2 regions of the Xanthomonas sp. SS genome follow, and region 1 is predicted to be linked to the other one. Evidence: predicted binding sites of a transcription regulator. Region 1 holds the regulator's gene; the other holds the start of a gene.

The links. The regulator FliA, encoded in region 1, starts transcription of late flagellar genes. The targets are predictions, from matches to a motif close to TAAAGTTTNNCNNNCNNNGGCCGATAA.
Region 2: the regulator FliA is predicted to act here: its motif matches at 4,430-4,456, upstream of HEP74_RS04880 (methyl-accepting chemotaxis protein).

The regions. Positions count from the first base shown of each region.
Region 1 covers NZ_CP051190.1:2,667,241-2,682,397, reverse strand. Annotated here, with positions in the region: gene HEP74_RS11135 (chemotaxis protein CheA) at 278-2,278, opposite strand; gene HEP74_RS11130 (response regulator) at 2,313-2,678, opposite strand; gene HEP74_RS11125 (STAS domain-containing protein) at 2,675-2,983, opposite strand; gene HEP74_RS11120 (chemotaxis protein CheW) at 3,277-4,629, opposite strand; gene HEP74_RS11115 (ParA family protein) at 4,626-5,408, opposite strand; gene motD (flagellar motor protein MotD) at 5,408-6,397, opposite strand; gene HEP74_RS11105 (flagellar motor protein) at 6,407-7,147, opposite strand; gene HEP74_RS11100 (chemotaxis protein CheA) at 7,457-9,190, opposite strand; gene HEP74_RS11095 (protein phosphatase CheZ) at 9,195-9,803, opposite strand; gene cheY (chemotaxis response regulator CheY) at 9,803-10,195, opposite strand; gene HEP74_RS11085 (RNA polymerase sigma factor FliA) at 10,214-10,963, opposite strand; gene HEP74_RS11080 (MinD/ParA family ATP-binding protein) at 10,960-11,844, opposite strand; partial or broken gene flhF (flagellar biosynthesis GTPase FlhF) at 11,831-13,499, opposite strand; gene flhA (flagellar biosynthesis protein FlhA) at 13,676-15,157, opposite strand, start outside.
Region 2 covers NZ_CP051190.1:1,142,313-1,157,469, reverse strand. Annotated here, with positions in the region: gene HEP74_RS04890 (DUF3999 domain-containing protein) at 188-1,552, opposite strand; gene HEP74_RS04885 (DUF2339 domain-containing protein) at 1,549-4,260, opposite strand; gene HEP74_RS04880 (methyl-accepting chemotaxis protein) at 4,511-5,587, shown strand; gene HEP74_RS04875 (NADP-dependent oxidoreductase) at 5,616-6,623, opposite strand; gene HEP74_RS04870 (hypothetical protein) at 6,620-6,994, opposite strand; gene HEP74_RS04865 (SDR family NAD(P)-dependent oxidoreductase) at 7,000-7,785, opposite strand; gene HEP74_RS04860 (SDR family NAD(P)-dependent oxidoreductase) at 7,826-8,614, opposite strand; gene HEP74_RS04855 (TetR/AcrR family transcriptional regulator) at 8,817-9,416, shown strand; gene HEP74_RS04850 (hypothetical protein) at 9,852-10,313, shown strand; gene gap (type I glyceraldehyde-3-phosphate dehydrogenase) at 10,543-11,544, opposite strand; gene HEP74_RS04840 (OmpW/AlkL family protein) at 11,705-12,334, shown strand; gene HEP74_RS04835 (OmpW/AlkL family protein) at 12,452-13,072, shown strand; gene HEP74_RS04830 (S1/P1 nuclease) at 13,178-13,990, shown strand; gene trxC (thioredoxin TrxC) at 14,141-14,578, opposite strand; gene HEP74_RS04820 (SRPBCC family protein) at 14,575-14,748, opposite strand; gene HEP74_RS04815 (hypothetical protein) at 14,963-15,157, opposite strand, start outside.

The DNA of each region.
Region 1 (15,157 bases):
TGCCTGCGTTCGGTCGCGTTTGCGTCGCGGTTAAGAAGCTGTCTGGCAGCTTTGCGGGCGCTGCAACAGCGACGTTTCTCCGACAGGCACGGTGGTTTTCTGCGCCGGTCGCGCCGCGCGCGGCCGCCATTGTCCTTGTCTGTGCAAACTGGTCCTTTCGCGTGTGTCGGATGCGGCGAGGGGATGTATCTGCACCGCAAAACGCAAAAGCCCCGGCATCGCTGCCGGGGCTTGGGTCTTGCTGGCCGCGCAGCGCGCGGCGATCCGCCAGGAACGATCAGGCCGCTTGCGGCACCTTCAGCGAACGCACCAGCCCGCCGATGTCCACGATCAGGGCGACGCGGCCGTCGCCGAGGATGGTGGCGCCGGAAATGCCGCCGATGCGCCGGTAGTTGTTCTCGATGTTTTTGACCACCACCTGCTGCTGGCCGACCAGTTCGTCCACTTCCAGCGCGATCTTCTGGCCGTCGGCCTCGACCACCACCACCAGCGGGTCGGCCTGCTCGGTGCGGCCGTAGCCGTACGAATCGCTGAGCGAGAGGATCGGCAGGTATTCGCCGCGGACCCGCAATACGCGGCCTTCGCCGGCCATGCTGCGGATGTCGTCGGGCTGCGGCTGCAGCGCTTCGAGCACGTAGGCCAGCGGCAGGATCAGGGTCTCGCCAGCGACCGACACGGTCATGCCGTCCAGGATCGCCAGGGTCAGCGGCAGCCGGATCAGCACGCGGGTGCCGCGGCCGGAATTGCTTTCCAGCTGCACTTCGCCGCCCAGGCCCTGGATGTTGCGGCGGACCACGTCCATGCCCACGCCGCGGCCGGACAGGTCGGTGACCGCGTCGGCGGTGGAGAAGCCGGGGGCGAAGATCAGGTCCCACACCTGCGCGTCGGTCGGGTTGTCCGGAACCGCCAGGCCGCGTTCGGCGGCCTTGGCCAGGATGCGTTCGCGGTTGAGGCCGGCGCCGTCGTCGCTGACTTCGATGACGATATGCCCGCCCTGGTGCGAGGCGGCCAAAGTGATGGTGCCGGTTTCGTCCTTGCCGGCGGCGCGGCGCGCTTCCGGCATTTCCAGACCGTGGTCGATCGAATTGCGCACCAGGTGCACCAGCGGATCGGCGATCTTCTCGATCAGGCCCTTGTCCAGCTCGGTGCCTTCGCCGATGGTGCGCAGCCGCACCTGCTTGCCGAGGCGGGTGGACAGGTCGCGGACCAGGCGCGGGAAGCGGCGGAACACCGCATCCACCGGCAGCATGCGCACGCCGATCACCGCTTCCTGCAGGTCGCGGGTGTTGCGTTCGAGCAGGTCCAGGCCGGCGAACAGGCGTTCGGCGTGGGCCGGGTCGAGATCGCCGGAGACCTGCTTGAGCATGGCCTGGGTGATGACCAGTTCGCCGACCAGATTGATCAGCGCATCGACCTTGTCGACGCTGACCCGGATCGAGCTTTCCGCTTCGTGCGCGGCGGCGGCATTGCCGGCCGGCGCATTGGCGGCGACGGCGGCGGCCGGCGCGGCGGTGGCGCTGGCCGGCGGCTGCGCCAGGGTCGGGGCGGGCGCGTTGGCCAGGCTCGGCGGCGGCACGGCGCGGATGTCCAGTTCGCAGTCGTCGATCACCCAGGCGAAGGTGTCTTCGATCGCGCTGCGCGGCACCTTGGCGACCAGGCCCAGGTCCCACGCCAGATAGGCCTCGAGCGGGTCGAGGTCGCTGAAGCCGGGCAGGCGCGCGGTGCGGCAGGCGACCTGCAGCGGGCCGAGGTGTTCGAGTTCGCGGATGATGCGCAGCGGGTCGTTGCCGCTCATGAACAGCGACGGCGCCGGGGTGAAGCCGATCTGCCAGGCTTCCGGTTCGGCCGGCTGGTTGGCGGCCGGGGTCGCGACGGGCGCGGCGGCGGCGTTGCCGTTGAGGGCGTGCTGCAGGCGGTCGTGCACCGCCTTGACCGCGACCGGATCGGCCGGGGTGCCGTGCTCGGCTTCGCGCAGCAAGGCGCGCAGCACGTCCACCGACCCCAGGATCGCATCGATCGCGTGCGCTTCCACTTCGCGCTTGCCCGAGCGCAGCTCGTCGAGCAGCGTCTCCAGCACGTGGGTCAGGCCGGCCATCGCCTCGAAGCCGAAGGTGGCGGCGCCGCCCTTGATCGAGTGCGCGGCGCGGAACACCGAGTTGATCACTTCGGGATCGCGGTTGCCTTCTTCCAGCGACAGCAATCCGGCTTCCATCGCGTCCAGCCCTTCGCGGCTTTCCTCGAAGAAGGTGGCGTGGAAACGTTGCAGGTCCATGCTCATGGGCGGGGAATCCGGAAAAAGGGTGGAGAGGAAATCAGCCCAGGACTTTCTGGACGGTGGCGATCAGCTGTTCCGGGTTGAACGGCTTGACCAGCCAGCCGGTGGCGCCGGCGGCCTTGCCTTCGGACTTCTTGTCCGCCGCCGACTCGGTGGTCAGCATCAGCATCGGCGTGAACTTGTAGTCCGGCAGCTGGCGCAGCGCGCGGATCAGCGAGATGCCGTCCATGTTCGGCATGTTGACGTCGGTGACCACCGCGTTGAAGCGCTGGCCCTGGGCGCGGCCGAGCGCGACCTGGCCGTCTTCGGCTTCCTCGACCGCGAAACCGGCCGAGGTGAGGGCAAAGGAGACCATCTGGCGCATCGACGCCGAATCGTCCACCACCAAGATACGTGCGCTCATGCGGCGTTCTCCACAGATTTCAGGTTGTCAGGGGTTGCAGGAAGGCCCAGCGATGCGCTGACCCCTAGCAGACGTGCCGCGTCGCGGAACGTGTCGTTGCAGGTTGCGAACACGGTGCTCTTGCCGTCCTTGCGACGTGCATCGACGAATGCGCACAGCACCTGCACGGATGCGGTATGGATGCGGCGGACCTCGCCGGCGTCCAGCTGCAGCTCGTCGTCCGACGCCAGGAACGGGGTCAGCCGTTGTTTCAGGTCGGCGCTGGTCTCGATGCCGAGATCTTCGCCAAGGGTCACTGTGCTCATCATTGCTCCGCACGGAATGGTTCTAGGGCAGATAACGGCCAATGCGCGGGAAGCTTTAGCGGCGCATCGGGAAAGTGCGGCAGGGTTGGCAGTTGCCGGGCCGCCGCCGTGGTGGTGCGTTGCCGCCGGCTTGGGCCCAGGTTGGGCCGTGCCGCATGCGGCCGTTGGGCAGCGCGGCGCCTGGGCGCGGCGCACGGCACTGCGTCGTTGCGGGGTGCTTGTCGACACAAGCTCCCTTTCTTGCCTGTCTTGACCCGCACGTGCGCAAGCACGGCGCGCCTGTCCTTACGCGTTCAGTGCAGCAGTTGCTCGGCGTCGAGCAGGATCATCGGCTGCTGCCCCAGCCGCGCCACGCCGCGGAACAGGTGGTTGGAGATGCGGCAGATGCGGGCATTGTCCGGCGGCTCGATCTGCTGGTCGGTGAGGCTGGCCACGTCCTCGACCGCGGATACGCGCAGGCCCAGGGTCTCGCCGTTCTCTTCCAGCACCACCACCCGGGTCAGCATGTCCATCTCGATCGGCGCGGCGCCCAGGTGGATGCCCAGGTCGATCACCGGCACCACCTGGCCACGCAGGTTCATGATCCCCAGCATCGCCGTCGGGGTGCCGCGCAGCGCCAGCAGCGGCACCGGCAGCACCACTTCCTGCACCTTCAGCAGTTCCAGCGCATAGGCCTGTTCGCCGCAGCGCAGGCGCAGCCAGCGGGTGCTGCGGTCCGGCGCGCGGCGCTGGTGCGGGGAGGCTTCGTGCGGCGTGCTCGGGGCCATGAATGCCTGCAGGTTGGGCGGCAGCCGCGCGCCCGCGGCCTGCGCGCGCTCGGCCTCGACGCGGCGTTCCGGCGGCACTGCCATCGGCGGGCGCTTGGTCGCGCGCGCGGAGGCGGCATCGTCTTCGGCGGCCAGGTCGCGCGGCGGTGCGGCGGCGCGTTGCATCTCCATCGCCGCGACCACCTCCAGATCGGCGTCGCGCTCGGCGGCGGACGGCGCCTGCTGCGACATGATCCCGGCCAGGGCCGGGTCGGCGTCGGCTTCGGCCAATACCGCGGCGGCGAGTTCTTCCGGGGTGGGACCGGCCGGCCTGGGCGCCAGGGCCTGCTGCGACATGATGCCGGCCAGGGCCGGATCGGCGTCGGCTTCGGCCAGGACCGCGGCGGCGAGTTCTTCCGGGGTGGGGCCGGCCGGCTTGGGTGCCAGGGCCTGCTGCGACATGATGCCGGCCAGGGCCGGATCGGCGTCGGCTTCGGCCAGGACTGCGGCGGCAAGTTCTTCCGGGGTGGGACCAGCCGGCTTGGGCGCCAGGGCCTGCTGCGACATGATGCCGGCCAGGGCTGGATCGGCGTCGGCTTCGGCCAGGACCGCGGCGGCGAGTTCTTCCGGGGTGGGACCAGCCGGCTTGGGCGCCAGGGCTTGCTGCGACATGATGCCGGCCAGGGCCGGATCGGAATCGGCTTCGGCCAGTACAGCGATAGCGATTTCCTCCGCGGAGGGGACCACCGGCGCGGGCGCTTCGACGGCGCGCACCGGTTCCGGCGCCGGTGCGGCGCTGGCCGCGGCGAGCGTGGCCTGGCGTTCGGCGTCGCGCTCTTCGGCGATCACGTCGTGCAGCAGGCCTTCCAGATAGTCGTCGATGACCCCGGGCGTGTTCATGCGGCCTGCTCCATCGGCACGGCGTCGCTGGAGATCAACCATTCCAGCGCGCGGCGGTAGGCGGCCAGGCCGCGGCCGGGGTAGTCGCCCGGAACGCCGGCCACCGTCAACGCCTTGACGTTGCAGATCTTGGTGTCGACCGGGATCGCGTCTTCCCAGACCCGCTCGCCGTAGCTGTCCTGCATCTGCTTGAGGGTGTCGTTGCCGGCGCGGGTACGCTTGTCGAACAGGGTCGGCAGGATCGAGGCGGGCAGGGGACGGCGGCGCGAGCGCTCGACCATGTCCACGGTGCGAACCATGCTGGCCAGGCCGTGCAGTGCCAGCGGCTCGGCCTGGGTCGGGATGATCACCCGGTCGGCCGCGGCCAGCGCGTTGATCATCAGCAGGCCCAGGGTCGGCGGGCAATCGAGCAGGATGTAGTCGTGCTGGCCGGCATGCCGTGCCATCGCCTGCTGCAGCGCCAGGCCCAGCCCGGGCTGGTTGGCGCTGCGCCGCTCCAGCGTGGCCAGCGCGGTCTGCCCGCAGACGTAGCTCAGGCGCTCGATGGCGCTGTCGCGGGCCAGTGCGGCCAGGTCGCTCGGCGGCGTGGCGAACAGGTCCAGCACGCCGCTCGGCGGCGGATCCTGCGGCACGTCGAAGGCGCGGGTCAGCGAGGCGTGCGGATCGAGATCCAGCATCAGCACGCGGTGGCCGAGCATGGCCAGGCCACGGCCCAGCGCCAGCGTGCTGGTGGTCTTGCCCACGCCACCCTTCTGGTTGGCAATCGCCCAGATGCGCATCAGTTCACTCCTTCAATGGCGGCAGGTACCGCGCGGGGCTGGCCGGCATGGCCGGCAGCCACCGCGGCGGCATGTAGCGGGGTCGCCGGCGCGGCGCCGGCGGTATTGGTCAATCGGTCTTGCGGCGACGGCGTGCCGGTGGCGGCGATGGGTGCCGCGGCGCTGCCGCTGTCGGGACCGCCGGCGTCGGCCAGGATCACCAGCACCACGCGGCGGTTGGCGTTGCGGCCGGCCTGGCTGTCGTTGTCGGCACGCGGGCGGAACTCGCCGTAGCCGATCATCGACAGCCGCGACGGTTGCAGGCCCTGGTCGGCGAACAGGTGCACCACGCTGGCCGCGCGCGCCGCCGACAATTCCCAGTTCGACGGGAACTGCAGGGTGGCGATCGGGCTGTTGTCGGTATAACCCTCCACGCGCACGCCGTTGGGCACCGGCACCAGCACCTGCGCCAGCTGCGCCAGGGTGGCGCGGGCGCTCTGGTCCAGCGACGCGGAGCCGGAGCCGAACAGGATGTCGCTGTTGATCTCCACTTCGATCCACAGCCCGGCGTGGCGCACGGTGATCAGCTTCTTCTGGATCAGCGGCGCCAACGCGGCGCCGAGCCGGTCGGCGATGCCGTCGAGCTGGCGTTGCGCGCGCCGCAGCTGGTCCTCGTCGCGCAGCGCGCTGGCCGAGCGCAGCGGCGAGGCCGAGGGCAGCCGGTTCGGGTCGGGCAGGGACAGCGCCGGGCTGGACTTGATCGGGGTCGGGCGCGCGCCGCCCTGGCCCTGCATCAGGTGATCGCCGACCTGCACCGGGCTCATCGTCCGCGGCGCGCCGCCGAAGGCGGTGCTCATCGCGTCGGCCATGACCCGGTACTTGGCCTCGTTGACCGTGGACAGCGCGTACATCACCACGAAGAAGGCGAGCAGCAACGTCATCAGATCGGCATAGGGGATGGCCCATGCCTCATGGTTGACGTGATCTTCGTGCTGACGCTTGCGGGCCATAGTGGTGGGTCAATGCAAGAAGCCGGCCAGCTTCGATTCGATGTTGCGCGGGTTCTCGCCCTGGGCGATGGCGATGAGCCCTTCGATGATCATTTCGCGCTCGCCGCTGCTGTGCTTGATCACGCTCTTGAGCTTGCTGGCCATCGGCAGGAACAGCAAATTGGCCGAGGCGATGCCGTAGATGGTGGCGGTGAACGCGGCGGCGATGCCGTGGCCGAGCTTGCTCGGGTCGGCGAGGTTCTTCATCACCGCGATCAGGCCCAGCACCGCGCCGATGATGCCCAGCGTCGGCGCATAGATGCCCATGCCTTCGAACACCTTGGCCGCGGCCAGGTCGCAGTGTTCCTGGCCGTCCAGGTCGATTTCCAGCATGTGCCGGATCGATTCCGGCTCCACCCCGTCGACCAGCATCTGCAAACCCTTGCGCACGAACGGGTCGGGCTGCTGCTGCACCTGGTTCTCCAGGCCGAGCAGGCCCTGGCGGCGGGCGATGTTGCTCCACTCCACGATCTGCTGCAGCAGCGCCTGGCGATCGCTGGCCGGCGGATGCAGGATCCACTTGGCGATCTGGAACGCGCGCCTGAACACCGCCGGCGGGGTATGCACCAGGATTGCGGCGACGGTGCCGACGATCACGATCACGAACGCGGCCGGCGACCACAGCGCGGAAACGCCGGCGCCCTTGAGGATGCTGCCGCCGACCAGCGAGGCGATCGCCAACAGCAAGCCAATGAGACTGAGTTTGTCCATGCAGGAAATATCGGCAGCGAGGGGAGGGACTTGATGGGGCGGCCGGGATTGGGAGTCGGGATTGGGGATTCGAGACGCCCGGCCGGTGGCGGTCGAGCCGCGGATCGGCGAGCGCGCGGCACCCTGTAGGAGCGGCTTCAGCCGCGACGCGTTACAGGTAAGGCGTCGCGGCTGAAGCCGCTCCTACAGGAAAGCGCGGCTGGCAACCGCCGTTGAACTTACCGGCAGGCCGATGACACTTTGGGTGTCGCATCGCCAGCCAGCGATCCGCACCGGGACAGCCTTCGAATCCCCAATCCCGGCCTTCGATCAGCTCTTCAACCCATCCACATCTAGGATCAACGCCAGCCGGCCATCGCCGATCAGGGTCGCGCCGGCGTAGCCAGGCAGGCCGCGCAGTGCGCGCGGCAGCGGCTTGATCACCACTTCCTCGCGGCCGCGGACCTGGTCTACGACCAGGCCCATGCGCGATTCGCCGGCCTGCAGCACCACCACGGTCAGCAGCGGCAGTTCCGGCGCTTCGATGTTCAACCAGTGGCGCAGGTCCACCAGCGGCAAGGTATGCGATTGCCGGTCGAGTACGGCGCGGCCGTCGAACCAGCCCAGCGCGCGGCGCGGCGCGTGCAGCACTTCCACCACGCGCGCCAGCGGCAGCGCATAGACGGTGTCGCCGGCCTGCACCAGCAGGGTCGGCAGGATCGCCAGGGTCAGCGGCACGCGGATCAGGAAGCGGCTGCCGCGGCCCAGTTCGGACTGGATCTGGATCTGCCCGCTGAGTTCGCGGATGCGCGACTGCACCACGTCCATGCCGACGCCGCGGCCGGAGATGTCGGTGACTTCGGACTTGGTCGAGAAACCGGGCAGGAACACCAGGTGCAGGCATTCCTCGGTGGTCAGGCGCGCGGCGGCTTCCGGATCGATCAGGCCCTTCTCGCGCGCCTTCTGCCGCAGGCGTTCGGGGTCGATGCCGGCGCCGTCGTCCTGCACTTCGATGCTGACGTAGTCGCCTTCCTGCTGCGCCGACAGGCGCACGTGGCCGCCGCGCGGCTTGCCGGTGGCTTCGCGCAGCGCCGGCGTCTCGATGCCGTGGTCGATCGCGTTGCGCACCAGGTGCACCAGCGGATCGGCCAGCGCCTCGACCAGGTTGCGGTCCAGTTCGGTGTCGGCGCCGATCAGTTCCAGGTCCACTTCCTTGTTCAGGGAGCGGGCGACGTCGCGCGCGACCTTGGGGAAGCGCGAGAACACCTTGCCGACCGGCTGCATGCGGGTGCGCATCACCGCCGATTGCAGGCGCGAGGTGGCGATGTCCAGGCTGCTGACCGCGCGGTCCAGTTCTTCGTCGCGCAGGCGCACGCGCAGGGTCTTGAGCCGGTTGCGCGACAGCACCAGTTCGCCGATCAGGTTGACGATCGCGTCCAGGCGCTTGGTGTCCACGCGCACGGTGTGTTCGGGTTCGGCGGCTTTGGCCGGCGCACCTGCGGGCTTGGCGCTCGGCGCCGGCCGCGGCGCGGCGGCCGGTACTGGCAGCGCGGCTGGCGCGGCGCCGCCGTGCAGCTGGTCGAGCAACGCTTCGAATTCGTCGTCGTCGATCATGTCGCTGTTGCCGCCTGCGGCGGGCAGCGGCGCGGCGACGGCGGCCTTGGCGCTGGGCGCGGCGGTTTCTTCGCCGCTGGTGGCGAACTGCGCGATCAGCTGCTGCGGCGCGCGCGGCGGTTCGCTGCCGCTGCCGAATGCGTCGAGCATCGACTGCAGGTAGTCCAGCGACTGCTGCGCGGCGTCGAAGTGCCGCGCCTGCAAGGTGGCCTGGCCGGCGCGGGCCTGGCCCAGGGTGTCCTCGGCGGCGTGGCACAGCTCGACCATGGCGTTGATCGCCAGAAAGCCGGCGCCGCCCTTGAGCGTGTGGAAACCGCGGAATACCGCGTTGAGCTGGTCGCTGTCCTCGGGCGCCTGCTCCAGCGACACCAACTGCTCGCCGAGCCGGTCCAGGATTTCCTGGGCCTCGATGATGAAGTCGGCAGCGATGTCGTCGGGGACGGCGCTCATGGCATTACAGTCCCAGTCCGGACAGCAGGTCGTCGGCGTCGTTCTGCGACACGCCGTGGCGGTCCAGTCCGGCCAGCGCCGGGCCGGCCAGGCTGCCATCGGGCTTCTTGTCTTCCTTCGGCGGCAGGCCGAGCGCGCCGAAGCCCTCGTGCACGCGGCGCACGATGGTCGCCACGCGGCGGATGATCTGCCCGGTCAGGTCCTGGAAGCTCTGCGCCAGGGCCATCTCGGTGAGGTTGTGGCGGATCTTGTCGAGGATCTCGCCCTGGTCGCCGGTCAGCCCGCCGGCGCGCAGCTGTTCGGCCAGCGCGCGGCATTCCTCGGCCAGGTCCAGGGTGCGGTGGCTGGCCTTCTCGGTCATCTCCACCACGTGGTCCAGGCGCGAGCAGGCGTCGTCCAGTTCGCCGGCTTCGCTGGGAATGACCGGCAGCTCGCCGAGCGCCTGGCCCAGGTCGCGCGCCAGCCGGCTCAGGCCCTGCATCATCGGCCGCGTGCGCCAGGCGGCGAGCGTGTCGATTTCCTTGCGCCAGGCGGTTTCGTCGCCGCGCTCCAGTGCGTCCAGCGCACCTTGCAGGCGTTCGATCAGGGCGCTGCGTTCGGCGGTGGCTTGCATCAGGCGGTCGCTCCCAGGCGTTCGAAGATCTTGCCCAGCTTCTCCTGCAACGTCTGCGCGGTGAACGGCTTGATGATGTAGCCGTTCACGCCGCACTGCGCCGCCTCGATGATCTGCTCGCGCTTGGCCTCGGCGGTCACCATCAGCACCGGCAGGTGCTTGAGCTTGTCGTCGGCACGGATGTTGCGCAGCAGGTCGATGCCGGTCATGCCGGGCATGTTCCAGTCGGTGACCACGAACTCGAACGGTGCCGAGCGCAGCGCAGCCAGCGCACTGTTGCCGTCTTCGGCCTCTGCAGTGTTGGTGAAGCCCAGATCGCCGAGCAGATTCTTGACGATGCGCCGCATCGTCGAGAAATCGTCCACGATCAAAATCCGCATGTTCTTGTTCACCGCTAACTCCCTTGGGTCTTATTCTTCGTCTTCCAGGCCGGCGTCTGCCGCTTCGAACGCTTTCAAGCGTCCGCGCAAGCGTACCGTGGCCTGGCCGTGGATCTGGCAGACGCGCGACTCGCTGACACCGAGCACCGCGCCGATTTCCTTCAAGTTCAATTCTTGTTCGTAGTACAGAGACAGTACCAGCTGCTCGCGCTCGGGCAGCAGCGCGATCGCCTTGCCCAGTTCGCGCCCGAACTCGCTGCGCTCGAGCATCTGCTGCGGATTGGGCCCGCCCTTGGCGATGGTGTCCAGCTCGCCGTGGTCTTCGACCCGCGATTCCAGGCTCAGCACCTGGCCGCGCGCGGCATCTTCCATCAATCGCAGGTATTCGGGAAGCGGCATGTCCATCGCGGCGGCCACTTCGTTGGCGGCGGCGGCGCGGCCGGTGCTCTGCTCGATCTTGCGGATCGCCGAGGCGGCGTCGCGGGCGCGGCGGTGCACCGAACGCGGCACCCAGTCGCCGCGGCGGATCTCATCGATCATCGAGCCGCGGATGCGGATCGAGGCGTAGGTCTCGAACGAGGCGCCCTGGTCGGCGTCGTAGCTGCGCGAGGCCTCGATCAGGCCGATCATGCCGGCCTGGATCAGGTCGTCGATCTCGACGCTGGCCGGCAGTCGCGCCGCCAGGTGGTGGGCGATGCGCCGCACCAGGTCCGAATGCTGGGCGATGTAGTCGTTGGAGCTGTTGCGCTGCACGGCGCGGTATTGGGCGGCGGCGTTCATGCGGCGACCCCCCGCTGGATGATCCGTTCGACGAAGAACTCGACGTTGCCGCGCGGCACGGTCGGCGCCTGCCAGCGCGAGGTGCGGCGGGCGATCTCGGCGATCGCCTGCGCCGACGGGCTGGACGGGTAGGCCTTGACCACCGGCTGCTGGCGCTGCACCGCCAGGCGCAGCCAGTCGTCCTGCGGCACGCAGCCCAGGTAATTCAGCGACACGTCGCCGAGGAACTTCTCGCACACCCGGCTCAGCTTGTCGTACAGCAGGCGGCCTTCGTTGAGGTCGCGGACCATGTTGGCCACGATCTGCACCCGGTCCACGCCGCGTTCGCGCGACAGCACCTTGATCAGCGCGTAGGCGTCGGTGATCGAGGCCGGTTCGTCGCAGACCACCACCACCGCGTCCTGCGCGGCCTGGCAGAAGGTCAGCACGCTGTCGGTGATGCCGGCGGCGGTGTCGATGATCATCACGTCCAGCTCGCGCTTGAGCTCGGAGAACACGTTGACCAGGCCGACGTGCTGGGCCGGCGGCAGCTCGGCCATGTGCCGGCGACCGGAGGCGGCGGGCACCACCATCAGCCCGTTGGGCATGTCGATCAGCACCTCTTCCAGGGTGCAGCGCCCGGCGACCAGGTCGGCCAGGGTGAATTTGGGGGTCAGCCCGAGCAGCACGTCGACGTTGGCCAGGCCAAGGTCGGCGTCCAGCAGCAGGGTGCGCTTGCCCATGTCGGCCAGCGCCATCGACAGGTTGACCGAGATGTTGGTCTTGCCGACGCCGCCCTTGCCGCCGGTCACGGCGATCGTGCGCACCGGGCCCAGCGGTTCGCTGCGCGTTGCCGACAGGGGGAAGGCATTGGTCAGATTGGCGTAATCACGCGACGGCATGGTTCTGCTCCGGAGTACAGGGCTTATCGGCAGCGCGCCGCAAATCTTCAAGGCGCAATACCAGGCTGGCGGCGTTGGCGCGGTGCAGGTCGTCCGGCACGCGCTGACCATCGGTCACCCAGGTGATGGGAAGCCGGTGGTCCGCGACCACCGACAGGGCACTGCCAAACCGCCCGGTTTCGTCAAGCTTGGTCAAGATCACCCCCTGCGGATCGGCGCCGGCAAACCGGCGCACCACCTCGTCCAGGTCGGAGAAATGAGCGTTGGCAGGGAGTACTAGCAAGGACCGGACCACTCGCGAGGCGCGCAGCCAGTGCAGCTGTGCGGCCAGGGCGCGGTCGCGCTGGCCCATGCCGGCGGTGTCGATCAGCACCAGCTTGTAGTCGCGCAGGCGCTCCAGCAGCTGCTGCAGGGCGGCGTCGCTGTCGGCCTCGTGCACGGCGATGCCGAGCTGGCGGCCGTAGCTGTGCAGCTGTTCGCGGCCGCCGACGCGGATGGTGTCGGTGGTGACCAGGGCCACGTCGCGGGCGGCGTGGCGCTCCAGGAAGCGCGAGGCCAGCTTGGCGATGGTGGTGGTCTTGCCGGCGCCGGTGGGGCCGATCAGGGCGATCACGCCGCCTTCCTCGATCGGATCCAGCGGGGCGATCGGCAGGCGCTTGGACAGCAGCCCCAGCATCAGCCCGCGGCCGCGGTGCAGTTCCAGGTCGGCGGGGATCTGCATCACCACGTCGCGGGTCAGGCCGCTGTCGAAGCCGTAGTCGTCCATCAGCTCCAGCGCCTGGGCGCGCACCGGCGAGCCGCGCAGGCGTTCGTCGGTGAGCCGGTTCATCTCGCGCTCGATCATCTGCCGCATCAGCGCCAGTTCGTCGCGCAGCTGAGTCAATTGTTCGTCGTTCTGCGCGACGGGGAAGCTGGCCACCGGCGCCAGCGTCGGCGGCGCCGGGATCCCGGCGCTGGCCGCAGGCGCGGCGGCCGGCAGCGGCACGACGTTCGCGGCGCTAGTCGCGGCGGCCGGGGTCAGCGACACGGCGGCGATGTCTTCCAGCCAGGCCGGCACCTCGGCGGCGATCGCGGCGGCGCTGGCGGCGGCGGCCGGGGCGGCCGGGGCGGCGAACGGGCTGGGCATCGGCACGCTGATCGGTGCGTTGCGGAACACGTCCTCGGAATGCGGAATTCGGCGAAGGGGGCGTCGGCGGGGACCGGGCAGGGGCCCGCGGCGCGGCGGCGGGACGGCTCGGCGCCGGCGCAGTGCCGGCCGGCATCGCCGAGGCGGCGATCGCGGCGGGCTGGGTCAGCGGCCGCGCCGGTGCGGCCTGCGCCACTGTCGCGGTGCTGCCGGCGTTGGCCATGGCGGCGGCCGGGGCACGGCGCTCGCTGATCGCGGCCATCATCGCCATCGCCGGGTTGGCGGCGGCCTTGGCCGCACGCGGCGCCGGATTGGCGGCCGACACCTGCAGCCGCGGCGCCGCCTCTTCCGGACGCGCCGCGTCCAGCGCCTGCTGCACCAGGGCTTCGTCGTAGTTGCTGGCGGCGACGATCTCGATGCCTTCGTCGGTGCGCCGGTTGGACAGGATCACCGCATCCGGACCGTGCTCGTCGCGGACCATGCGGAACGCGGTGCGCATGTCGGGGGCTACGAAGCGTTTGATCTTCATGGGTGGACGCCGGGATTCGGGAGTGGGGATTGGGGATTGGTCGCGGATGCCGCCGTTACGTGGCTGGTATCCGGTCGCCTTGCTCTGGTTGTCTTCGATCGTTTCACTGCTGTCTCTCTCCGCTCGCGGGGTCCGCTGTTGCGAATCCCGTATCCCAAATCACCAATCCCTGCCTGTCAGCTGATCGTTCCCACCAGCTTCAGCCGCTTGTCTTCCGGTACCTCGCTGTAGGACAGCACCGACAGCGAGGGGACGCTGTGGCGGACCAGCCTGGCCAGCGCGGCGCGGACTTGCGCCGGGACCAGCACCACGGCCGGTTCGTTGCGCGCTTCCTGCTTGCTGACGCATTCGGCCAGGCTCTGGTGCAGCCGCTCGGCCAGGCCGGGTTCCAGCGCGGCACCGTTGCCTTGGGTAGAGTCTTGCAAGACACGTTCCAATTGCGGGGCCAGGGTGTACACCGGCAGTTCGGCGGACATTCCCGAGATTTCCTGGACGATGAACCGGCCCAGGGCGTTGCGCACCGCAGCGGTGAGCACGCCGGGTTCTTGACTCTGCGGGGCCTGTTCGACCAGCGCCTCGACGATCTTGCGCAGCTGCCGCACCGGGATCTTCTCGATCAGCAGGTTCTGCAGCACACGCACCACCACCGACAGCGGCAGCGCCTTCGGGGTGAGGTCCTCGACCAGCTTCGGCGCGCTCTTGGCCAGCGTGGCCAGCAGCTGCTGCACCTCTTCGTGGCCGAGCAGTTCCGGGGCGTGCTCGCGGATCAGGTGCGACAGGTGGGTGGCGATCACCGTGGCCGGGTCGACCACGGTGTAGCCCATGGTCTCGGCCTGGGCGCGTTGGTGCGGCTGGATCCAGATCGCATCCAGGCCGAACGCGGGGTCCTTGCCGGCGATGCCGTCGATCTTGCCCAGCGCGCCGCCCGGGTCCAGCGCCAGTTCGCGATCGGGGTGGATGTCGGCGGTGGCCACCGGCACGCCGTGCACCAGCAGGCGGTAGGCGTTGGCCGGCAACTCCAGGTTGTCGCGGATGTGTACCGGCGGGATCAGGAAGCCGATGTCCTGGGTCAGCTTGCGGCGCACGCCCTTGATCCGCGCCATCAGTTCGCCGCCCTGGGTCTTGTCCACCAGCGGGATCAGCCGGTAGCCGACCTCCAGGCCCAGCGGATCGATCGGGCGCAGTTCGTCCCAGCCCAGTTCGGCGTTGGCCTGGGCGCCGGCGCTGGCCGCCTGCTGCGCCGGATCCGGCTTGGCTTCTTCCGGCAGCAGGCTGCGCTTCCACATTTTCCAGGCCAGCAGGCCCAGGATCAGCGCCAGCGTCAAGAAAGCGACGTTGGGCATGCCCGGGACCAGGCCGACCAGGCCCAGGATCGCCGCGGCCACCGCCAGCGCTTTGTGCTGGCCGAACACCTGGCCCATCATCGAGGCGCCCATGTCCTGCGAGCGCGAGGCGCGGGTGACCAGCATCGCCACCGCCGAGGACACCAGCAGCGCCGGCAACTGCGCCACCAGGCCGTCGCCGATCGACAGCAGGGTATAGGTGGACGCGGCCTGGCCCACCGGCATGCCGTGCTGCAGGACGCCGACCGCCATGCCGCCAATGAGGTTGATGAACAGGATCAGGATGCCGGCGATGGCGTCGCCGCGGATGAACTT
Region 2 (15,157 bases), 1.5 Mb from region 1:
GCTGCAGGCACGCTGGCGCCAGCGCGCGCGGGCGGTGCCGAGACGGGCATTGTCCGGCGTCGGCCGCGCAGCGGCAAATCGAGACATCGCGCAGCGTGCGGCCGCAGCGCTGCGGCGCGGGCAAAACCACGCGCGCACAGAGGTGGCCACGCCGCGACGGGCGCGTGGCGTGGCGGTACCGAGCCGATCAGCCCGCGCCGGGCGCGGCCGGCTTGCGCAACAGGCTGAAGGCGAAACCGACCACGATCAGCGCGCCGCCGACCAGCAGCGCCCACAGCAGCCAGGTCTTCCAGTCGCGTGGCGTCGCCGGCGCCTGCAGCGCGGCGGCGCCGGCCAGCGGCACCGCCGCGCCAAGCGTGGCGGTGGCCGGCGTCCATTGCGGGCCGCGTTGCGCGCGCAGGGCCTGCAACGTGGTCGCCAACGGCGCGGCAGCGCGCTGGGTGCGCGCGCTGCCGGCGGCCAGCGCGTAGGGCGGCATGCCCTGCGCCAGGAAGATCAATGTTTCCGGCTGGTAGCCCAGGCGCAGCGCCGGCCGCTGCCGGCCCGGATCCTGCGTGGCCAGCAGCCGCCAGTAGCGGTCGCGCACCGGCTGGGTCAGCGCCTGCGGCGGCGAGCGGCTGGCGCCGGCGCCGACCTGGTAGGCCACCCACGGCCCGGCCCGGTCCTGCCACGGCGCCTCGGCGCTGTCGCGGCTCTGCACGCGCCATTCGATCGCGCTGTTGCCGGGCAGCGCGATGTCGAGCTGCGCGACCGGATAGCGGCCGGGCGATACGAAGTCGAAGCTGTGCTGCGCCGGATCGGCCTGCAGCGCATCCAGTTGCTGCCAGTGCCAGTCGGCGGCGACCGGCGCCGGCGCCAGTTCGGCCTCCACCCCGGTCAGCGTCGGCAGCGGCGGCGAGGACAACGGCAGCAGCCGCAGGTAGCGCACCTGGCGATCGATGGCGATGCGCAATTGCTGCAGGCGCTTGCCCTGGTTGGCCAGGTCGACCAGGGTCGCCTCCGGCACCAGCAGTTCCCAGTCGCGCAGATCGTCGCTGGCCTCGACCCGGTAGCGCGCCTGCCGCGGCTGCGCATCGGCCGCCCACTGCAGCGACAGCGCGCGCAACGGCTCGCGCAGCGCGCTGGCATCGATCAACCAACCGGCTTCGGCGCTGGCCGTGGCGCTGCTGGCGATGCGGGTGCGGATGCGGCGCACGCTGCCGTCGGTATCGCGCTCGGCGATCAGCTCCAGGTTGTCCGCACCGCCACCGGCCACGGCCGGCAGCGGGAACCAAGGCAGCGGCTGCCGGCGCGGCGTGGTCTCGGCCAGTTCGGCCGCGAACAGCGCCGACGGCAGCGGATCGCCGGCCGCGTTGAACACCTCCACGTCGCCCAGCGAGGCCAGGTGCGCGCTGCGGTACACCGCATCGTCGAGTTGCACGCGGTAGGCGCCGGCGGCCGGATCCTGCAGGGTCAGCGGCCATTGCTGCACGTAGTCGTCGCGCTGGCTGGCGGCGAAGGCAGCCACCGGCAGCAATGCCAGCAGCACGGCCGGAATGATCAGGCGTTTCATGGATGGGCCTCCTCGGCCGGTTCGATGGCGCGCGGCGGCGCCGGCGCGAAATAGCCGACCACGGTGCACAGCAGGCCGTAGGCGATGAACGAGGCGATGCCGGCGACATTGCCGAGGTTGCCGCGATCCACCAGCAGCAGCTTGCCCAGCACCACCGCCATCAGCAGCGCACCGGCCAGCCACAGGCCGCGCTGGCCGCGGCGCGAGCCGAGCACCCAGCCCAGTACGCCGAGCACGCTCCACACCACGGTCAGGCTGGTCTGCGCCACGCCGGCGGACAACAGCGACGCCCACGGCACCGGCGCCCAGTAGTGCACCGCATGCAGGGTCACGCTGGTGACCCACAGGAATCCGGCAGCGGCCAGCAGTTGCAGGCGCTGCGCACGCAACAGGGCCGGCGCGGTCGCCGACCACAGCCAGCGCGCGGCCAGCGCCACCACCAGCAACTGGCTCAGTTCCAGCGGATTGAGCAGCGGCACCCACGGCAGCGGCGCGCTGGCGCCGGGCACGCACAGCGTCCACAGCCAGGCCAGGCCGAGCAGGCCGAAATAGCTGCCCTGCAGCGCCGTGCGGCAACGGTCGAAATCCTCACCCAGCGGCGCCGCCAGCCACGGCCAGCGCAGCAGCGACAACGCCGCCGCCGCCAGCCATGGCGCCAGCAGCAATGCCCACTGCCAGCCCTCGGCCAGGGCGAAGCGCTGCGCCAGCCAGAGGCCGAGCATCGACAGCACCGACGGCCACACCAGCCACCAGGCGAATTGCGCCGCGCGCGCCACCCAGCCGCCGCTGCCGCGCAGGCAGATCAGGCTGCGCACGCCGAGCACCGCGAACAGCGTCCACGCCCAGGCGCCATGCCCGGCGAACGGCTGGCCGTGCGCGTCCGCCTGCAGCACTGCCAGCGGCAGCGCCAGCAGCAGCCCGCCGAGCGTGGTCGCGGCCAGCGCGCGCGCCGGCCAGCGGCGCTGCGCCTCGGCGGCCAGCCAGCCGCTGAGCGCGACGAACGCCAGCAACAGGTCGGCCTGCGCCGCGGCCGCGACGAAGCGTTCGATCTCGGCGACGCCGATCCCGCACCACCACGCCAGGCCCCACAGGTAATAGGCCAGCGCCGGCGTGTCGGCGCCGGCACGGCGATAGCTCCAGGCGCTGGCGAGACCGGCCAGGGCCAGCAACGCGCCGCTCATGAAGGTGGCATTGGCCAGCGCATGGACGTCGTGCCAGGCCACGTCCAGCCCGAGCACGAAACCGATCGCCGCGGCCAGTTGCAGGCCGGCGCCGGTGAACTGCGGCAACCAGCGCTGCTGGCGCAGTCCCAGCCACACCAGCGCCGCGCCTTCCAGCGCGAAGATGCTGGCGGTGGCGCGCGCGGACAGCGCCAGCGGCACCGCCAGCGTGGCGAAGCCCACCGCCAGCAGCGCATAGGCCTGGCCGAGCACCGCGAAGCGTTCGCGCCGGATCAGCGCCGCGGCCAGCAACGCATACACCGCCGCCAGGCCCAGCGCGCACAGCGCCAGCGGCAGGCCCTCGCCGCGCAGCAGCCCGGCCTGCAGCGAGAACGCGACCAGCGGCGTGCCGAACACCAGGCTGCCGTCGACCAGGTTGCCGCGCGTGGCCGGCTGGCGCCGCGCGTACAGGATCGGGATCAGCAGGTAAAAGGCGAAGAACAGCAGCAGGAACGGCTCGGTGCTGGCGAACTTTGACGGCTGGTACTGCAGTACGCCCCACAGCGTGCCGATGCCGAAGGTGAAGCCGAACCCGAGCAGATTGAGTACCCGCCACGGCCGGTACCAGGCGATCGCGAACACCGCCGCGTTCAAGACCGCGTAATAGGAGAACAGGCCGACATGGTTGCCGCTGCCGGTGGACAGCCAGATCGGCGCCAGGAACCCGGCCAGCGTGGCCAGTACCGCCAGCGTGCGCGATTCCTGCAACACCGCCAGCACGCACATGCTGGCCACCAGCACGATGCTCAGCGCGAACGCGGCGCCGGCCGGAATCAGCCCGGACAGCTTGAACGCGGCGAACACGGTCAGCAGCAACACGCCGATCGCACCGCCCTGCAAGGCCAGCGCGAAGCTGCGCTTGCGTTCGCGCTGGCGCCAGCCGAAGCCCAGGCCGGCCAGCGCCGCGGCGGCGATGCCGGCGTAGCGCAGTTCGATCGGCATGCGCAGCCAGCCCTGGTCGCCGGCGTACTTCAGCAGCGCGGCGACGCCGGCCAGCAGCACCAGCATGCCGATCTTGACCGGCACGTTGCCTTCGGTGAACCAGCGCTTGGTGCCGGCCAGCAGCCGCTCGATCGGGCCTGGGCCCTGCGGCACGTAGGTCTCGGGCGCTGGCGCAACGCCCATGTCGGCATCCGTGTCCGCAACGTCGCGCACCGCCGATGCGCGGGTTGCGAACTGCGGCGGAAGCGGCGGTGGCGTGGTCGCTGCGGGTGCGGTGGCGACAGGCGCGGTGACGAAGAACGGACCCTCGGCCGCAGCGCGGTCCTCGAACCCGGCATTGAATTCGGCTTCGGTATCGGTATCGGCGTCGGCAGCGAACCCGACATCGGCCTGCGCCGCCCGCGGCGCGGCGCCTCGCAGTTGCGCCAGTTGCAGTTCCAGCACCGCCACGCGCCGGCGCACGCCCGCCAGCGCCACCAGCATCATGATCATCAGGATCGGTACCGCCAGTACCGCCACCACCGCCAACACGATCAAGCCTTCCATCCGCACTCCATGCCCAAGCCGGCACGGCGCTGGGCGCGTACCAATGGTCCGACGGCGCCGGTCCTGGGGCAGATGGTAGACGAGTTCGGCCTTGCCGCGGCCGCGCCGGCAGCGGTGCAAGCCAGGCGCGGCAACGCATTCCGGCAACGCAGGCCAGCGCAATCGGCGCTAAAGCCGATGCATTCGCGGCCGCTACCTCCCTTATCCCACGTTGCGTCCGCTGTTCCCTCCCCTCCCACCGACAGCGCCAATGAACCTGCCAGCCAAACCCACCGAAGCGGGCATCGACGACCATATCCGCTCCGTGGTCGGCCTGTCCGATCAACTGCTCGGACAGCTGCGCCAGTCGTTGCAGCGCATCGACGAGATCAACCGCACCACCCACGTGATCTCGATGAATGCCCGCATCGAATCGGCCCGGATCGGCCAGGCCGGGCGCGGCTTCAGCGTCATCGCGCAGGAAATGGACGTGCTGTCGCGGCGCGTCGCCGATGCCACCCAGGATCTGGACAAGGTCGCCGCCAGCACCAGCGCCGACATGCGCCACACCCTGCAGCGACTGGAAGACGACGTGCGCCGCACGCGCCTGAGCGAACTGGCGCTGAGCAATATCGACCTGATCGACCGCAACCTCTACGAACGCAGCTGCGACGTGCGTTGGTGGGCGACCGACGCGGCCATCGTCGCCGCCGCGCGTCCCGGCCGCGGCGACGAAGAACTCGCCTACGCGTCGCGGCGCATGGGCCAGATCCTGGATTCGTACACCGTCTACTTCGACCTGGTGCTGGCCGGCACCGACGGCCGCATCCTCGCCAACGGCCGGCCGCAGCAGTACGCCTCGGCCGGCAGCGACGTGTCCGGGCAGGCGTGGTTCGAAGACGCCACGCGCACCCGCAGCGGCGAGGAATTCGGCTTCCAGGACGTGCATGCCAGCACCCTGGCCGATGGCGAACGCGTGCTGGTGTACTCGTGCACGGTGCGCGACGGCGGCCGCGTCGACGGCCGCGTGCTGGGCGTGCTCGGCATCGTGTTCCGCTGGGACGCGCTGGCGCAGACGGTGGTGCAGCGCACGCCGCTGTCGGAGCAGGAATGGGGCCGCAGCCGGGTCTGCATCGTCGACCAGCGCGGCCAGGTCCTGGCCGACTCGGCCGGACGCATGCTGCAGGAGCGGATCGAATTCCAGGGCCGCGACGCGCTGTTCAAGCAGCCGCGCGGCGCCGTGCTGAGCGACCTCAACGGGCGCCCGCACTGCATCGCGCATGCGGCCTCGCCCGGCTACGAAACCTATCGCACCGGCTGGCATTCGCTGATTCTGCAGGCGCTGTAGCGCGAGGCGCGCGCGGGTCGGCCAACGCTCAGCGCTGGCCGACCCTGATCACCACCTTGCCCTTGGCGCGTCCGCTCTCGACACAGGCCAGGGCCTGCGCGGTTTCCTCCAGCGGGAACACCCGATCCATCACCGGCCTGATGCTGCCGGCCTCGATCAGCGCGCCGATCTCGCGCAACTGCTCGCCGTTGGCGGTCATGAACAGGAAGGCATAGCTGACGCCGTGCCGCTTGGCCTTCCTGCGGATGCCTCCGCTCAGCAGACGGATCGCCTGCCGCAGCGGCCACGCCAGTCCCTGTCGCACGGCGAAGTCCGGGTCCGGCGGGCCGGAGATGGAAATGAGCGTGCCGCCGGGTTTCAGCACGCGCAGGGATTTTTCCAGCACGTCGCTGCCCAGGCTGTTCAGGACCACGTCGTAGCCGTGCACGACGGTCGCGAAGTCCTGCGTCCGGTAGTCGATCACCAGGTCGGCGCCCAGCGCCTTCACCCAGGCGACATTGTCGGTGCCGGTGGTGGTCGCGACGAAGGCCCCGAGGTGCTTGGCGAGCTGGATGGCGATGCTGCCGACGCCGCCGGAGCCGGCATGGATCAGCACCTTCTGGCCCTTCCGCAGCCGTGCCGTCTCGACCAGCGCCTGCCACGCGGTCAGCGCGACCAACGGAACCGAGGCGGCTTCTTCCATGCCGAGGTTGGCAGGCTTCAATGCCAGCGCGCTTTCCTTGACCGCGATGCGTTCGGCGAAGCTGCCGATGCGCGTCTGGTCGGGACGCGCATACACCGCGTCGCCCGGCTTGAAGCGGCGCACGCCGGCCCCGACCCGCAGCACCACGCCGGCCACGTCGTTGCCCAGCACCAGCGGAAAGCGGTACGGCAGGATCAGCTTGAACTCGCCCTTGCGAATCTTCGCGTCGAGCAAATTGACGCCGGCGGCATGCACCTCGACCAGCACCTCGTCGTCGCGCACCTCCGGTTCGGGCAGTTCGCCGATCCGGCCCGGATGCCTGTTGCCGTAGCCTTCGATGAAGAACGCTTTCATGATGTTTCCCTGACGAAAACGAATGCGAGAACGAAGACGATTTCGAGCACGACCGCGACCAGGATCCCGCGGCCCGCGTGCCCGCTGGCCAGTTCGCCGATGCCCAGCGCCGCCAGCAAGGAACAGGCGGTGACCAAGCCCGCCACCAGCGCTGAACGCGCCGGCGATGGCGCCGCGCCGCGCGCCATGAACAACATCACGCTCAGGCCCGCATACAGCGCGGCCCCGCGTCGCGCCATCAGCTCGGCCGATGGCGAGGCGACGATGTCCCAGTTCGCCAGCATCGTGTCCGGCGAGAACATCCAGGTGCAGGCGATCGCCAGGAACAGCAGCGAGGCCAGGGCCGACAGCGAACGGAAACCCGGGCGCATGGCGGTCACCGGTTGAGGATGCGCGACAGCACGGCCTGGTGGATCCAGCGCGGCGTCGCCCACATGAAGGCCGCATTCAATTTGTTGATCAGCCCGGGCACCACGCTGATGCGGCCGGCATCCAGCGCGCGCATGCCGGCGCGCACCACCGGCGGGGTCTGCATCATCAAGGCGTTCAACTGCGGCGTGATCCGCTGTTGGGCCACGCGCGCGAAGCCGGTGTCGGTCAATCCCGGGCACAGCGTGGCGACGGTGACGCCATCGCGCGCGAACTCGCGATGCAGCGCCTCGCCCAGGCGCAGCACGTAGGCCTTCGCGGCCGAATACACCGCGAAGTTTTCCACGCCCTGGTAGGCCAGCAGACTGGCCACCTGCAGGATCTTGCCGCATCGGCGCCGGCGCATGTCCTGGCCGAACAGGTGGGTCATCGCGGTCAGGCTGGCGATGTCCAGCTGGATCATCGACAACGCCGGCTCCAGGTCGCCATCCAGGAACGGCCCCTGCAGTCCATGCCCGGCATTGTTGATCAGCACCTCGACCTCGATGCCACGCGTGTGCAGGCCGGCGTGTAGCCCGCGCACTGCCGCGATCTGCGACAGGTCCACCTGCTCGACGAGGACCTCGACACCGTGCCGTTGCCGCAACGCCTGCGCCAGCGCATCGAGCCGGTCCAGGCGCCGCGCGACCAGGATCAGCCTGTGGCCGCGCGCCGCGTACTGCCTGGCGAACTCCTCGCCGAATCCGCTCGATGCGCCGCTGATCAGCACCCAGCTATCGCGTTGCGTTTGCATGATGATCGCCTCGATCGCGCCAGATGCAGGGTTGCAGGCTTCAGGCCGCCGGCCGGTAGCGTTGCGCGGCATTGGCCTGGCGGATGCTGCCCAGCAGCGCTTGCCGGGCGCCGTCGAGCGCGTCCCAGCGGTCGGCGTCGTGCAGCGGCGGAATGGTGACCAGCTCGCGGCGATCGAAACCGATCAGCGCCGCATCGACCAGCTCTTCCACATCCATCACCTCGGGCAGCGTGTTGACGTCGATGCCCGCGCGCTCCCAGATCTCGGTGCGGGTGGCCGCCGGAAGCACCGCCTGCACGTACACGCCCTTGGGCGCCAGCTCCAGGCTCATGCCCTGCGACAGGAACAGCACGAAGGCCTTGCTCGCGCCGTACACGGTCATGCCGAATTCCGGCGCCAGGCCGACCACCGAGCCGATATTGACGATCGCGCCGCTGCCGGACTGCGCCAGACGCGGCGCGATCGCCAGCGCCAGCCGGGTCAGTGCGGTGGTGTTGAGGGCAAGCAGGCGTTCGACGCCGTCCGCCGTCTGCTCGGCGAAACCGCCCGACTGGGCCATGCCGGCGTTGTTGATGAGGATGCCGATGCGCGCGTCGTCGCGCAGGCGCGCTTCGACCGCGGCCAGGTCGGCCTGTGCGGTCAGGTCGGCCTGCAGCACGTCGACCGCGACCTGGTGTTCCGCGCGCAGGCGCGCGGCCAGCGCGTCCAGGCGCGCGTTGTCGCGTGCGACCAGCACCAGGTCGTGGCCGCGCTGGGCGAAGCGCTGCGCGTAGACGGCGCCGATGCCGCTGGAGGCGCCGGTGATGAGGACGGTGGAGGTAGTGCTCATGCGAGTGGTCTCTTCGGGTCAAAGGGAAGGTGCGGCCACGAGGGCATGGCCGGTGGTGCGGCGGCGGCGCGCTGGGCGCAACCGGCGCTTCGAAGCAAGCCACTTAATGATGATGATCGTAATCTTATTTTTCAATATTTTGATGATGACTGGCATCAATGTATCCTTGCGCCTGAAAAAGCGACGCTGGAGGGCATCCACGATGAAGGTCAGCAAGGCGCAGGCGCAGGCGAACCGGGCGCATATCGTCGAAACCGCGTCCGCGCTGTTTCGCGAGCGCGGCTACGAGGGCATCGGCGTCGCCGATCTGATGGCCGCCGCCGGTTTCACCCACGGCGGTTTCTACAAGCACTTCCCGTCCAAGGCCGACCTGATGGCGGAGGCGACGACATGCGGGATCGCGCAGACCGTGATGCTGGTGGACGGGGTCGACGCGCCGGAATTCGTCCGCCGCTACGTGTCGCGCGCGCACCGCGATGCCCGCGCGGCGGGTTGCACCATGGCCGCGCTGGGCGGCGATGCCGCACGCGAGCCGGAAACGGTGCGGTCCGCGTTCGCGGACGGTGTCGAAGCCATGCTGGCGACCATGGAGTCCGGGGACGCCGCAGCGACCGGCGCCAGCCCCGCCGATGCGCGCGCCGCGCGCCTGGACATGCTGGCGCACGCGCTAGGCGCGATCGTCATGTCCCGCGCCTGCCCGGACGATTCGCCGCTGGCGGACGAGATCCTCGCGGCGTGCCGCGCCAACATGCTCGCGGCACTGGACACGGCCCCGGCGGCAGGCAAGCGCGGCGCGGCGTGATCGCGGCGATCCGCAGCGCCCACATGCACGCATGCCGCCAGCGGTGACGCGATACCGCCGGGTCGTCAGCGCGCTGGCCGCACGGCAGGTGGCTCGGCGGTACGCCCTGTGCAGAAGCCAACACCTCGCACGCCGCTCCTTTGGCTACCATCCCTGGGCAACCGATGCCGAAAAGAGCGCATCCCATCACAAGACGCTCTTCGACCTTGCAGTTGTCCTCCAGACTCGCATGATGCGGGCGCTGTCCGGCAAGCCCGTGCGCCATGCAGCGCGCATCGACCCGCATGAATGCGCATGGCCGCAAGTAGCGTATTGACGGTGCCGTTTCGGCATGCCTAAGCTCGGCGCGCATCGCTGATGCGCGCCGAATGCGGGTGTGTCAGCATGGTATGGATGGAATTTGGAAATTCAGACGCAATCACAAGGTAAACGGACATGACCATGAAACCCTTTCGCACGCTTTGCATCTCGGCCCTGCTGGCCACCTCCTTCGCTGCTCCGGCGTTCGCCGAAAAGGTGGGCGACCCGAGCCTCTACACCAGTGAGGCGGTGAAGAAGAATCTGGTCCTGGGCAAGACAACCAGAGAAGAAGTGCGCGCCATCTATGGCGAGCCGACCTATGTCCACAAAACTTCCGCGAAGAATGGCGGGTACGAAAACAGGTGGAGTTACGACCCCGGGGAATCGCATGGTGAAAAAGCCCGCAAGACGGTGACCGGAGTATTAAGGTCGATGCTGCCTGGCGCCTACACCGGCTCCGCAGTGAATGAAGCGCAGAAACATGGCGTCGGCGCGCGCAACGTCAAGGACTACTACCTGTCGATCGACTTTGACTCCAAAGGCGTGGTCACCGATTACGACCAGAGCGAGAGCAACGAGTCCAAAAACGCACTGTAGCCAAGCGAACGCCGCGTGGCGCAGGAGTGCGTCGCCACGCTCAGGCGCTACCGGCAGGCGATGCCCTGACCGAGATTTTTCAGCATATGGCAAACAAAAAGGAGCGCATTTCGCGCTCCTTTTTGCGTTGAACCTCCAGCGCAACGCCGGACGCGACCGCCGGCATTGCACTGCCGAAATTTCCGGCGAAACCGTGGATTTCGGATGGGGCAGGACGCTGCGACGCGGTTTACTTCGCTACCACCTTGACCATTTCCAGACACTTGTTGGAATAGCCCCACTCGTTGTCGTACCAGGACACCAGCTTGACGAAGGTGCTGTCCAGGGCGATGCCGGCGTCGGCGTCGAAGATCGAGGTGCGCGCGTCGCCGCGGAAGTCGGTAGCCACCACCTTGTCCTCGGTGTAGCCGAGGATGCCCTTCAGCGCGCCTTCGCTCTGCGCCTTCACTTCGGCGCAGATCTCGGCGTAGGTGGCCGGCTTTTCCAGTTCCACGGTCAGGTCGACCACCGACACGTCCGAGGTCGGCACGCGGAAGCTCATGCCGGTCAGCTTCTTGTTCAACTCCGGGATCACCACACCCACGGCCTTGGCCGCGCCGGTGCTGGACGGAATGATGTTCTCCAGGATGCCGCGGCCGCCGCGCCAGTCCTTGTTGCTGGGGCCGTCCACAGTCTTCTGCGTGGCGGTGGCGGCGTGCACGGTGGTCATCAGGCCGCGCTTGATGCCCCACTTGTCGTTGATCACCTTGGCCAGCGGCGCCAGGCAGTTGGTGGTGCAGCTGGCGTTGGAGACGATCGCCTGGCCGGCATAGGTGGCGTGGTTGACGCCGTACACGAACATCGGCGTGTCGTCCTTGGACGGGGCCGACAGGATCACCTTCTTGGCGCCGGCGTCGATGTGCTTCTGCGCGGTGTCCTTGGTCAGGAACAGGCCGGTGGATTCGATCACCACCTCGGCGCCGACCTCGTCCCACTTCAGCGCCGCCGGATCGCGTTCCTGGGTCAGGCGGATCTTCTTGCCGTTGACCACCAGGTGATTGCCGTCGACCGACACTTCGCCGTCGAAGCGGCCGTGCACCGAATCGTACTGCAGCATGTACGCCAGGTAGTCGGGCTCGAGCAGGTCGTTGATGGCGACGATCTCGATGTCGCTGCCGAAATTCTGTACCGCCGAGCGCAGCACGTTGCGTCCGATGCGACCGAAACCGTTGATGCCAACCTTGATTGCCATTTCAGTAGCTCCTGCGGCCGCGCCTGACGCGGCGGATGGAAGGGGGCGAGCATTCTATCAGGCCGGCCGCATCGCGCCGGGCACGCGCTTTTGATCAGGATCAAGGCGGCGCGGCGATGCCGGCGGGACACTGCGCCCACACCCAAACGAGACACCCATCATGCGCAAGACCTCCCCCCTTCTGCTGTCCGGCCTGGCCGTCGCCCTCGCGCTGTGCGCCCTGCCGGCGCTGGCGCAGTCACAGGGCGACTGGACCGTGGGCATCGGCGCCCACCAGGTCAACCCGAAGTCCGACAACGGCAAGCTGGCCGGCGGCACCCTGCCGCTTAGCATCGGCAGCGACATCAAGCCGACCGTCACCTTCGAATACTTCGTGCACCAGGACCTGGGCATCGAAGTGCTGGCCGCGCTGCCGTTCAAGCACGACATCGTGGTCAAGGGCGTCGGCAAGGTCGGCAGCACCAAGCAGCTGCCGCCGGTGGTCTCGCTGCAGTACCACTTCAACAGCGCCGGCAAGGTCTCCCCGTTCGTCGGCGCCGGCATCAACTACACCACCTTCTTCAGCGAGGACAGCACCGGCGCGCTGGCCGGCACCAAGCTGAAGCTGGAGGATTCCTGGGGACTGGCCGCGCACGTCGGCGTGGACGTCGCGCTCACCGACAAGTCGGCGCTGCGGGTGGACCTGCGCTGGGCCGACATCGACAGCAAGGTCAAGGTCGACGGCGCCAGCATGGGCACCGCGAACATCGATCCGCTGGTGTATGGCCTGGCCTACGTGATGAAGTTCTGAGGCTGCGCGGGCGCCGCGCTTCTCTGGCAGACTACGCTCCACAAGGATGTGGATCGGTCGCCGCCGGGCCGACACTGGGATTCGCATCCGCCCATTCGCCGTCCACCGGGGTCCCCAATGAAGCCACGCCTGTTCCGCCGTCTCGCCGTCGCCGCCCTCGCTGCCATCGCCCTGCCCGCCGCGGCGCAGTCGGCCGGCCACTACACCACCAGCTACGGCATCCACGGCATGGTGCCCGGCTCTTCGAACGGCACGCTGGACGGCACCGACCAGCGTTTCAGCGCCGACACCACGCCAGCGCTCTCGTTCAGCTACGAATACTTCTTCCGCGGCAACCTCGGCGTGGAGATCCAGACCCTGGTCGGGCAGCAGAAGATCGGCCTGGAACAGGGCGGCGATATCGGCAGCGCCTGGGCGCTGTCGCCGACGGTCTCGCTGCAGTACCACTTCAACGGCAACGGCGACATTTCCCCGTTCGTCGGCGTGGGCCTCAACTACACCACCTTCCTGGGCGCCGACGGCAAGGGCGCGTTCTCCCGCGACGACGTCAAGTTCAAGGACAGCGTCGGCCCGGCCGTGCATGCCGGCGTGGATTTCGCCATCGGCGAGCGCAGCGCGCTGCGCGTGGACGCGCGCTGGACCAGCATGCGCAGCGACGTGGAAGTGGACAGCGGCACGCTCGGCAAGGCCAAGCTCGACCCCATCACCTACGGCCTGGCCTACCTGCTGTATTTCTGATCCGCAGGGCCCGCAGCCGCGTCCGCACGGGCGAGGCTTAGCGGTTGCGCAACGGCACGATGACGCGGCCATGGCAACGTCATCGGCGCCGGCTAGAATTCTCGGATGAAATCCTCTCTCTTCGTGTCCGCCGCGCTCACCGCGGCACTGGCCGCCGCGCCGTCCGCCGCCTTCGCCTGGGGTCCGCTGGGCCATCGCCTGGTCGCCGATCTCGCCGATGCCCGACTCACTCCGCAGGCCCGTGCGCAGGTGCAGCAGTTGCTGCAGGGCGAACCCGAGCCGACCCTGGCCGGCGTCGCCAACTGGGCCGACCAATTGCGCGAAAGCGACCCGGACATGGGCAAGCGCTCCGGCCCCTGGCACTACGTCAACCTCGGCGAGAACGATTGCCACTACGAACAGACCCGCGACTGCCCCGACGGCCAGTGCGTGGTCGAGGCGCTGCGCCGCCAGGCCTCGATCCTTGCCGACCGCAACCAACCGCAGGCGGCGCGCACCCAGGCGCTGAAGTTCGTGGTGCATTTCGCCGGCGACATCCAGCAGCCGCTGCACGCCGGCTACGCCCACGACAAGGGCGCCAACACGTTCCAGATCCAGTTCGAGGGCAAAGGCAGCAACCTGCATTCGCTGTGGGACAGCGGCCTGCTGCGCAGCCGCGGCCTGGACGAGGCGCATTACCTGGCGCAATTGCAGGCACAACCGCTGCCGCCACCCTCGCCTGCCGGCAGCGCGCTGCCGCCGCCGGCCGCGGCCTGGGCCGAAGCCTCGTGCAAGATCATGCTGCGCCCGGGCTTCTACCCGCCCGGCGCCAAGCTGCCGGCCGACTACGTGACGACCTGGCGCCTGGTCGCCGAAGCGCAGCTGCGCCAGGCCGGCGCGGATCTGGCGGCGACGCTGAACGCGGCGCTGGGGAAGTAACGCGCGGCATCTGCTCCATCTGCTTTTTGTAGGAGCGGCTCCGGGTGGCCTCGGGCCATCAGCCGCGACAGGTCTTACCGATAGATCCTGTCGCGGCTGAAGCCGCTCCTACAGGAACGCAATAGGAATTCGGCGCCTGACAGGGGACGCCTAACCCGCGTTCGCCCGCGCCCAGCGCACGATGTCGGCCACACCGATCGCACCGCTGTGCCGCACCAGCTCGCGGCCATGCCGCAGCAAGGCCAGGGTCGGAATGCTGCGGATGCCGAAGCGCGCCGCCAGCGCCGGCTGCGCCTCGGTGTCCAGCTTGCCCAGGCGCATGCGCGGCTCCAGTTGCGCGGCGGCGGTCTCGAACTGCGGCGCCATGGTCCGGCACGGACCGCACCACGGCGCCCAGAAATCCACCAGCAGCGGAATGTCGCTGCGCTCGGCATGGGCGGCGAAGGTGTCCGCGCTCAATGCGACCGGCGCGCCGACGAACAGCGCACGATGGCAACGCCCGCATTGCGGCGCCGCCGCCAGGCGTTCGCCCGGCACCCTGTTCAATGCCTGGCAGTGCGGGCAGGCGATGTGCAGCGGATCGCTCACGCGCCGGCCTCGATGCTCTTGTCGCCCAGCAGCACAGTGCCGTGCGCGTCCTTGACCGTATAGGTGAGCGAGATGCGGCACCGCCCCTGCTCGCGCGCTTCGAAGACATGGACCTCGCTGGTCACGCCGCCGGGGACCGTCCACGTCGCGACAGCGTCGGAATCGATCAATGCGCGATGGGCGGCGCCGCGCGCGGTGCATGGATGCGGCCGGCGATGCGGGTGGTGGGCATGGCGGCTGCGGCCTGGGTTCGTCGTTCCGACGACGTCAACCGAACGAGAGCAAGACGCCAGCCAATTCATCTCTAGCGCGTCGCCTACTGCCATGCCAGTCCCCCGAAATGCGGATGAGTCGATTAAGTATCCCTCGTAAAGTCGGCTACCGCTAACGCAACTTGCCGGACCGAGGGATTCCATTGAGCTCGTCGATTACTTTCTGTGGTGCGCGCAAGCGGATCTGCACGGGAAAGGATTCGTGCACGACGACATCTTCCACTACACCGCTTTTTTCCAACTCCATGACCTTGACCAGCACTGGGTCCGGAGATTCTGCACTGCCGATGATCAGCGCGCGCTCCAA